Regions from separate parts of the Paenibacillus kyungheensis genome, predicted to be linked through region 3. Evidence: riboswitches for the same ligand, from Rfam matches in the RefSeq annotation. Region 3 holds a riboswitch; each other region holds the start of a gene.
The links. Region 3 has a riboswitch for S-adenosylmethionine ahead of metA (homoserine O-acetyltransferase MetA). Riboswitches for the same ligand answer to the same signal wherever they lie in the genome.

Region 1 (3,217 bases), 2.1 Mb from region 3:
ACCCATGGTCTTAGCAAGCAAACGAAATACTTCGGTATTGGATTTGCTTTCTCCATATGGAGCAACAACTGGTTGTTGAATCTGCATATAATGATGCCAGTACGAAGCATAGAAATCGGTATTTTCAAAAGCAGATGTTGCTGGCAAAACGATATCTGCATATTTAGCTGTTTCAGTTAAAAAGAGATCGTGCACAACAGTAAACAAATCGTCTCGTGCTAATCCTTGTCTGACAAGCGTAGCTTCTGGAGTCACAACTGCTGGATTAGAATTGTACACATATAGCGATTGCACAGGTTCAGACTCCTCTAATAATACCCGTCCCAATTGATTCATATTAAAAGAACGAGTATTGCGATTAGCCAATAAGTCTGGACGTTGTAATGCATTTTCATTAAATGTTAGTTGGAACGTATTAGACTTAATAGCACCGCCACCGCGTACTAACCATTGTCCTGTGATAGCAGGTAGGCAGGCAATCGTACGTACATTCATCCCGCCGTTATCATGATGTTGTAGACCATTTCCGATACGAATCAGAGCAGGGCTAGCATCGCCATACATACGAGCTAATTGATATAGATCATCGACAGGCACGCCTGTAATTGTGGATACAGTAGCAGGGTCATATTGCTTTACATGCTCACGCAATTGTTCGTGTCCTACTGTATATTGCTTCATAAAATCCTCATTCACTTTGTCTTCAGCAAATAAAATATGCATCATCCCTAGAGCGAGTGCACTATCTGTTCCTGGCAAAATCGGAATAAACCAATCCGCAGATCGTCCAGTTTGATTTTTGTGCACATCGATCACAATAACTTTAGCGCCTTTTTTGCGAGCTTGTTGCGCTAAAGTCACTTGATGCATATTAGTGCTAACTGCATTAATGCCCCAGAAAATAAATAGCTTTGTATCTACCGTATCTTCAGGATCGGTACCAATACTGCCACCCATTGTATATTTATAACCTGCTGAACCAGCGGCTGTACAAATGGTGCGCTCTAAAAGACTTGCCCCCATCCGGTGGAAAAAGCGGCGATCCATCCCTTCAGCAGATAGATTGCCCATATTGCCATAGAAGCTATACGGGAGAATACTTTCAGGGCCGGAAGTGGATATTAATGTTTTCCACTTGGAAGTAATTGTAGTAATCGCTTCTTCCCAAGAAATAGGTTCAAAAAGACCTTCGCCTTTTGCTCCGATCCGCTTGAGCGGAGTAGTCAGGCGCTTAGTATCATAGATACGTTCTGTCATATTACGAACTTTGTTACAGATGTTCCCTTTGGTAACAGGATGATTAGGATCTCCAGCGATTTTGATAATTTTACCTTTTTCTTTATGAACAAGCAGTCCGCACTGATCAGGACAATCGAGCGAGCAGACTGAAGGAAATACTCCATCTTGTTGATCAACATAACTAGACATACATCATGCTCCTTTCGTAATACCCATACCTTAATAATGGCAGAAATAGACTTTGAATACGTTATAAACTATCATAAATTAAATTTTAGATTTAATGTTGACTTTTTTACTAGGTTTAATTAGAATAAAGAAAATTATTTCGAATTCGACAAATTTAGATGTTTTATACCTTATCGTGTCTGATATCGATTTGCAAGTTTTTTTCGACAACTACATACATTAGATTTTCTATCCAGAGAGGTGGAGGGACTGGCCCTATGAAACCTCGGCAAAAACGTGCCAATTCCAGCAAGCTTGAATCGCTTGGGAGATAGGAAAGCAGGATGAATTATTGCATTATTTTATTCGTATGATTTGAATATTATAATGAATAGATAGCGAACCTCTTTCCTTGATGTGGGAAAGAGGTTTTTTGTATATTGTCGGTGAGTCAGTTGATTATATTGTCAAATGATGACGTTATTAGTAGCAAACCAAGAACTCTCTATATCAAGTCACTTTCTTACTTTAAAGCTTCACTTAAATAACACTGCACCTAAGTGTACCAAAGGAGATTGAATAATGAAAATATTAATTACTGCCCCTTATCATGAGCAAGGTCGTCAACAACTAGCAGATACGTTTGGAGAAGTCATTTACCGTTGCTGGAAAGATCATGGGCAAGCTTATCAAGAAGATGAATTAATCTCTTTATTACAATCAACCGGAGCAGATGCGATTATTGCAGAATTGGATCAAATTACTGAAAAGGTGATTAAAGCTGTACCTCAATTGCAATTTATCGGTGTCTGTCGAGGAACTCCTTCTAATGTAGATGTACCTGTAGCTACAGATCGTCGTATTCCTGTTTTCTATACGCCAGCACGTAATGCACAAGCTGTAGCTGAAATGGTAGTCGGTAGTCTAATTACCTTTTTACGCAGTATTATTTCATCCAGTCAATGGTTAGAAGCAGGGGAATGGCAAAGTGGTAGCTTAACTGCTTATCTCAAGTTTAAAGGCAATGAACTGGCTGGCAAAACAGTCGGTATGGTTGGTTTTGGAGCAGTGGCCCAGCGTACAGCAGGCATACTACGGAGCTTCCCTTGTGATATTCGTTATTACGATCCCTATGTAACCAGCCCTGATCCGCGTGATCAAAAAGTATCGTTAGCTGAGTTATTTGCTACAAGCGATATTGTATCGATTCATTTACCTGTAACCGAAGATACCAAAGGATTAATCGGTACAGAATTATTGCAATCAATGAAAAAAGACGCCATTTTTGTAAATACTGCCCGTTCTGTAGTAGTAGATCATCATGCACTGGTTGAACAATTACAACAAAATCAGATTCGTGGAGCGATTATCGATGTGTTTGATCAAGAACCGCCACTTCCTAAAGATTATGAACTGATTTCATTGCCAAATGTTTTAGCAATTCCACATTTAGCAGGTGCCACTTATGAAGTTGAAGATCATCATGTAGAAATTATGAATACGGCACTCATAGAGTGGTTTGAGCATCATAACACCGCAGTGAAAGTACTTTATAATAAAGCGATTTTGGAGGATATTAACGATGACACAACAAGCCTATCTAGTCTTTGATATCGGTACCGGTAATGCTCGTGTAGCTGTTGTCGATATCAACGGTAACGTATTGTCGATTGAGCGAGCTGATATTTTGTATCACAATGACAATCAGTATCCAGATGCACGTCATTTTATACCGGAAGTACTGTGGGAACAGATTGCAGGGCTTGCTAAAGTAGCACTATCTAACGTTCCTGATATTCAGATTATCGCT
Region 2 (3,217 bases), 2.6 Mb from region 3:
ATGGCAAGAAAGTTCAGAATAACAACTACACATCTAAAATGGTTGAGCTTTGTCACCTGTGTTGTTATGTTTTTAGCAACAATGGGAGGACTTGTAGTAACCAAATCAGGTTCAGGACTCGGTTGCGGAAATGAATGGCCGTTATGTCATGGCCAATTTGTACCTGCGTATACGATTTCTTCATTGATTGAGTATTCGCATCGAGCTATTAGTGCTCTGGCAGGCTTAACAGCATTATTTTCTTTTATCGGATTTATCTTTTTTAATAAGCATCGTGAGCTTAAAGTATATGCATCATTAACATTGCTATTTGTTTTGGTACAAGCCGTTATGGGTGCATTAGCAGTTGTATTTTCACAATCTGCTCCAATCATGGCACTACATTTCGGATTTGCAATGATCGCTTTTGCTAGTTCGTCGATGATGGCGCTTGGTGCAAGGCGGATGGATCAGCAAAAAGGTGATTTACCGATTCCAGATGAACCACCGGTGAGTAAAGGAATGCGTAATCTAACATGGTTCGCAACTATCTACACATACATGGTGGTATATACAGGAGCCTTTGTCACACATACCGATTCTAGAGGTGGGTGTTCTGGCGTATTACTATGTAATGGTTCTATCTTACCTGAATTATCCGGTGGGGTAGCGGTAGCATTTTTCCATCGGGTAGCCGCTTATAGTTTGTTAATCGTTATTGCAGTACTAGCGCATTATGCCTACCGTCGTCATCCGTATAATCCAGGTATTCGTAAGCTTGGAGTGACTGCGATTGTATTTATTATCATGCAGATTCTAAGTGGTATGTTGAATATTGTAACGATGAAAATACCTGAGTGGTATTTCTTCTCCAGTATGTTGCATACGTTGTTGATTCAGATTTTGTTCGGTGTGTTATGTTATATGAGTGTGCGTGTATGGCAATTAAGTCGTGGTACACGTGGCAAATTAGGGCAAAATGTATAACCGTATGAACTATTTAGATAGCAACAAAAAGTGAATATACATCCAAGAGATTGCGTCAGATGAACAATTGATGAAAAATTTCTAATTTCCTTAGGAAATATTCATTTTTGCTTTGACAAAGAGTGTGAAGTTCACTATACTGAGAAAAGATTTTCATTTTCATTCGAATTTTTCATATTTTCTTATCGAGAGTGGTGGAGGGACTGGCCCGATGAAACCCGGCAACCGATTTTGGAATAACTATTACGTAGTTTTCCAAAATGTCATGGTGCTAATTCCTTCAAAATGGCGTGTGCAATTGGTACATGGCGATTTTGGCAGATGAGAAGGAAGTATCTCTAATAATAGAGAACCCTTTTCTGCGAAAGGGTTCTTTTTTTGTATAAAGAAGAGAGAAGTGAATACCGACATATATGATAGCGAGAATATATCCGACTTATTCGATGGTTTATATATGATTAATGTAATATGAATGCAGGAATGAAGAAGTACAAGGAAGGAGCACCTATCTGTGATTGAATTAAAAAGTATTACTAAAACGTATGGTAAAGGGAAAAATCTAAGCCCTGCGTTAAGCGGTATAGATTTGAAAATAGACAAAGGCGAGATTTTCGGCGTTATCGGTCACTCCGGTGCAGGTAAAAGTACATTGATTCGATGTATTAATTTACTAGAACGTCCAACCTCTGGTGAAGTATGGATCGATGGTGTGGAAATGACCAAGCTGAACAAAGCGCGCTTACAAGCAAGACGACGCAAAATAGGTATGATTTTTCAACACTTCAATCTATTATCTTCAGCGACAGTGTATGAGAACATCGCTTTTCCTTTGCGCTTAGTCAAAACACCGGAACGCAACATTAAAGAAAAAGTGAAAGAATTGTTAGCTCTAGTTGGATTGGAGCAACATGCCAATAAATATCCTGCTCAATTATCAGGTGGACAAAAGCAGCGTGTCGGCATTGCTCGCTCGTTAGCTAGTGATCCTGATGTATTGCTTTGTGATGAAGCGACATCTGCGCTTGATCCTCAGACTACAAATTCGATTTTAAAATTGCTGGTCGATATCAATGAGCGCTTTAACTTAACAATCATCTTAATCACTCATGAAATGCATGTTATTCAGAGCATTTGTGATAAAGTAGCTGTTATTCATCGGGGTGGTATTGTAGAACAAGGTCCTGTAACAAATGTCTTTTTGAAGCCACAGCATGAAGTGACACGTGATTTTATTTTAAATGAGTCTAATAATGCTGAATTACTAATTACTTCATGGACAGCACCAAATGTTCCTAATTCATTGACTGTCAAAGTGTCTTTCTTAGGAGATAAAACGTATGAATCGATCCTTTCGCAAACGGTACGTCAAACTGGAGTCGATTTTGCTATTTTGCAAGGAACGATTTCAACGTTAAAAAATGTACCTTATGGACAGTTGATTGTTCGCTTTGAAGGAACAGAAGGAGATATTAAGCGTACACTCGATGGATTGACCGCTGAAGGTCTCGATGTGGAGGTGATCAACTGATGGGTGAATTAGATTTCTCACAAATTGATTGGAATGAATTCGGTACAGCGACCTTAGATACACTCAAAATGGTAGGCGCTTCTGGATTATTTACATTAATTCTAGGATTGCCATTAGGCATTTTGTTATTTATTACAGGGCGTTCTACTGTAGCATGGGTGCGTTATTTCTATGCAGTCATCGCGTTTATCGTTAATATTTTGCGTTCGGTTCCATTTATTATACTGATTGTGGCGATCTTACCATTAACGCAAATTCTAGTAGGAACAACGATTGGTGTACTTGGAACGATCCCACCATTAGTTATCGCTGCCGCACCGTTTTTTGCTAGATTGGTCGAAACTGCACTTCGTGAAGTCGATCGTGGTGTAATTGAAGCAGCGAATGCGATGGGAGCTTCCTTGTGGCAGATTATAACGCGCGTACTTGTACGCGAAGCAATGCCAGGGCTATTAGCAGGCTTAACCGTTACTGTTGTTGCGCTAGTCTCTAATACAGCGATGGCAGGGATGATTGGTGCAGGAGGACTTGGAACACTTGCAATCAACTATGGTTATTATCGCTATGATACAGCGATTATGCTAGTGGCTGTAGTCATCATGGTTATTATTGTTCAAATTCTACAAATGCTTGGTGATCGTCTAGTGGTTCATTTTTCGAGAAGATAATCGGTAATACAAAAGAGATTGAGCACAGAGTAGTTATTCTGCTGAATATTTATAT
Region 3 (3,217 bases):
CAAGGTCAATTAACAAATACATAAATTTATCAGCACGACTCACTTCTTCTTCCCATAAAATCGGTTTGAGAACACGCAATTCATTAATTTTCTGCTTGGTCACTGTAATAATATAATGCCGTCCTAGAAAAATATTCAAGGCGCGCAAAAAAATCTCTTCGTTATCAAAACGAATACTGTTGACTACAATAAAATAATGACTTTCATAAATTTCGATCTTAGGACGCTGTTCTTCTTCACTCAAGCAATCTTCTACAGCCAGATCATGAAGCATAAAAAGTGGTTGTAGTTCAATCAAATCTTCCAAATCTGCGTCTATCCAATAAAATCCTTCTTCAGGTGCTACCAGTGTGTCGGTAATATTTTCTACTGGAGTAAATGCTCCAGCATTGACGTGCCGAACTTTCATTGTGTTCTACTCCTTTATTATGAAATGAGCAGGGAAAGAAGCGGCAACCGCACACTTGTTTACAAAGCTTCGCTATAATTTATGAAAAACGGAGAAGATTTTTCAATAATGGCGCGTTACTCCAGTGCCCTATGGTTGTCGTTTGTTTCCTGCAATTTGTCCATCCGTCCTGCTGCCAACTGGGCCTCGGGTCGCCTTCCATTTTGAAATTCACCTCTTTTTGATTTAGATATTTATGAAAACTATGAAAAAACGTCAAATACTTGTTAAGTATACCGTGGTCGTGGAAGCCTTTCAAGCTTAAATAAGAAACCTCTTTTTAAATCAACCAATATAGTTACCAACAACTTATTTATCGGTTCAATCTAATACATTTTTCACAGCACTTGACGGCAGACCGTAGAATAGTATAAATTATGGTATAAGAAAAGTATCAAAACATGTTATTTTAAATTGAATAAGCAAATCTTATCAAGAGCAGGTGGAGGGACTAGCCCGATGAAACCCGGCAACCGGCGGTATAACCGCACGGTGCTAATTCTTGCAGAGATATAAGTTGATGGATCATTCTAGACTTAATATCTGCTGACAGATGAGAGAGGCGTCTATTATATACGCGAACATATCGCAAATGACCTTTCTCAAGTATCAGGAGAAAGGTCATTTTTGTATATACTTATAATGAACCTTTCTCCTGAAATGATAAGAAATACACACATCCAAGGAGTGAACGAACATGCCAATTAAGATTCCGGATAGCTTACCTGCCAAAGAAGTATTAACTGGAGAAAATATTTTCGTAATGGATGATAGCCAAGCATTTCAACAGGATATTCGTCCATTGCGAATTGCTATATTGAACTTGATGCCTACTAAAGAAACAACCGAAACGCAGTTACTACGCTTACTCGGAAATAGCCCGCTTCAAATTGATATCTATTTGCTACATGCACAATCCCATACTTCCAAAAATACATCGACTGAATATTTGAACTTATTTTATAAAACATTTGAAGAAGTCAAACATCTACGCTTTGATGGTCTGGTTGTGACAGGCGCTCCTGTAGAAACAATGGACTTTGAAGATGTGAACTATTGGGAAGAGATTCAAGGGATTTTTGATTGGAGTAAAAAGAATGTTACTTCAACCATGCATATCTGTTGGGCTTCACAAGCAGGGCTGTACCATCATTTCGGTGTTCCCAAAGTCGATTTGCCTGAAAAGTGTTTTGGTGTATTTCCACATACTTTAAATAAAGAAAATGTAAAATTGTTACGAGGATTTGATGAGTTGTACTTTGCGCCTCATTCCCGTCATACCGAAGTACGTCATGAAGATATTGCCAAGATTCCTGAACTGGAGATTTTATCAGAATCGGAAGAAGCAGGAGTATATCTAGCCGCTACTAAAGATGGCAGTCAAATTTTTGTGACAGGGCATTCTGAATATGATCCATTGTCATTAAAATGGGAATATGAACGTGATATCGCTAAAGGAATGGATGTCGCACCGCCGAAAAATTATTTTCCTAATAATGATCCATCGCGCACACCGCCTTCTACATGGCGTGCTCATGCCAACTTATTATTTTCCAACTGGTTAAACTATTATGTATACCAAGAAACACCATATGATTTGGAAAGTGCCAAAGCTGAAGCAGGTAATTACTGTATCTAATTTGAGATCAACCCAATCGATTGTTATTTCAGAGGAGGAATTATAGTATGACGGATCATCATTCAAGCGAACGAACTCTTAACATTGAAAGCAAATTGGCACAGATCGGTTCGATTAATGAACCGATAACAGGGGCAGTTAATTTTCCGATTTATCAATCAACTGCCTTCCGTCATCCCGCTCTTGGTAAAAGTACAGGCTTTGATTATATTCGTACAACCAATCCAACTCGGGCTGTACTAGAACAAGCGGCGGCAGCATTAGAATCAGCAGATGCAGGATTTGCCTGTAGTTCCGGTATGGCTGCCTTACAGACCATTTTTGCGCTTTTCGGTCAGGGAGATCATCTGATCGTATCGCTTGATCTGTATGGTGGCACATACCGTCTGTTGGAGCGTATTTTATCCAAATTTGGAGTAACTGCTTCTTATGTAGATACCAATGATCTAGAAGCGTTAGAAAAAATAGTTCAACCAAATACCAAAGCTGTATTTATCGAGACGCCAACTAATCCGTTAATGATGGTTACTGATATCAAAGCAGTAGCTACTTGGGCGAAAAGCCATCAGTTGCTGACGATTGTTGATAATACGCTGTTGACTCCTTTTTTCCAGCGTCCGATCGAACTGGGAGCAGATATCGTGATTCATAGTGCTACCAAATATCTAGGTGGACATAATGATGTGTTAGCAGGATTGATTATGACCAAAGGGGAAGAATTATCCGCTGAAATGGCTTTTCTGCACAACTCTATCGGAGCCGTATTGTCCCCAACCGATTCGTATCAATTAATGCGTGGAATGAAAACATTGGCATTGCGGATGGAGCGTCATGAATACAATGCTACAGCAATGGCAAAACATTTGGTAGATCATCCGCAGATTGCAGAAGTGTTTTATCCTGCACTACCGGATCATCCGGGATATGATGTCCAAAATCGCCAATCTAGCGGAAATACAGGTATCTTTTCGTTTAAAGTGAAAGATGCGCGTTATATTGAACCGATTTTACGAAGTATTCAATTGATTGCTTTTGCTGAAAGTCTAGGGGGCGTTGAATCATTAATGACGTATCCAACCGTACAGACACATGCAGATATTCCAACTGAGATTCGTGAAGCGATTGGTGTC

Region 1: it holds a riboswitch for S-adenosylmethionine, as region 3 does, so the genes downstream of both, PQ456_RS15785 (2-hydroxyacid dehydrogenase) here and metA (homoserine O-acetyltransferase MetA) in region 3, are expected to answer to the same signal.
Region 2: it holds a riboswitch for S-adenosylmethionine, as region 3 does, so the genes downstream of both, PQ456_RS17995 (methionine ABC transporter ATP-binding protein) here and metA (homoserine O-acetyltransferase MetA) in region 3, are expected to answer to the same signal.

What each region holds. Positions count from the first base shown of each region.
Region 1 is NZ_CP117416.1:3,690,902-3,694,118, reverse strand. It holds gene PQ456_RS15790 (molybdopterin oxidoreductase family protein) at 1-1,428, opposite strand, end outside; SAM riboswitch class I at 1,654-1,745, shown strand; gene PQ456_RS15785 (2-hydroxyacid dehydrogenase) at 1,990-3,018, shown strand; gene PQ456_RS15780 (FGGY-family carbohydrate kinase) at 2,990-3,217, shown strand, end outside.
Region 2 is NZ_CP117416.1:4,191,896-4,195,112, reverse strand. It holds gene PQ456_RS18000 (COX15/CtaA family protein) at 1-966, shown strand; SAM riboswitch class I at 1,146-1,294, shown strand; gene PQ456_RS17995 (methionine ABC transporter ATP-binding protein) at 1,478-2,494, shown strand; gene PQ456_RS17990 (methionine ABC transporter permease) at 2,494-3,162, shown strand.
Region 3 is NZ_CP117416.1:1,550,996-1,554,212, forward strand. It holds gene corA (magnesium/cobalt transporter CorA) at 1-409, opposite strand, end outside; SAM riboswitch class I at 875-1,008, shown strand; gene metA (homoserine O-acetyltransferase MetA) at 1,146-2,087, shown strand; gene PQ456_RS06790 (aminotransferase class I/II-fold pyridoxal phosphate-dependent enzyme) at 2,135-3,217, shown strand, end outside.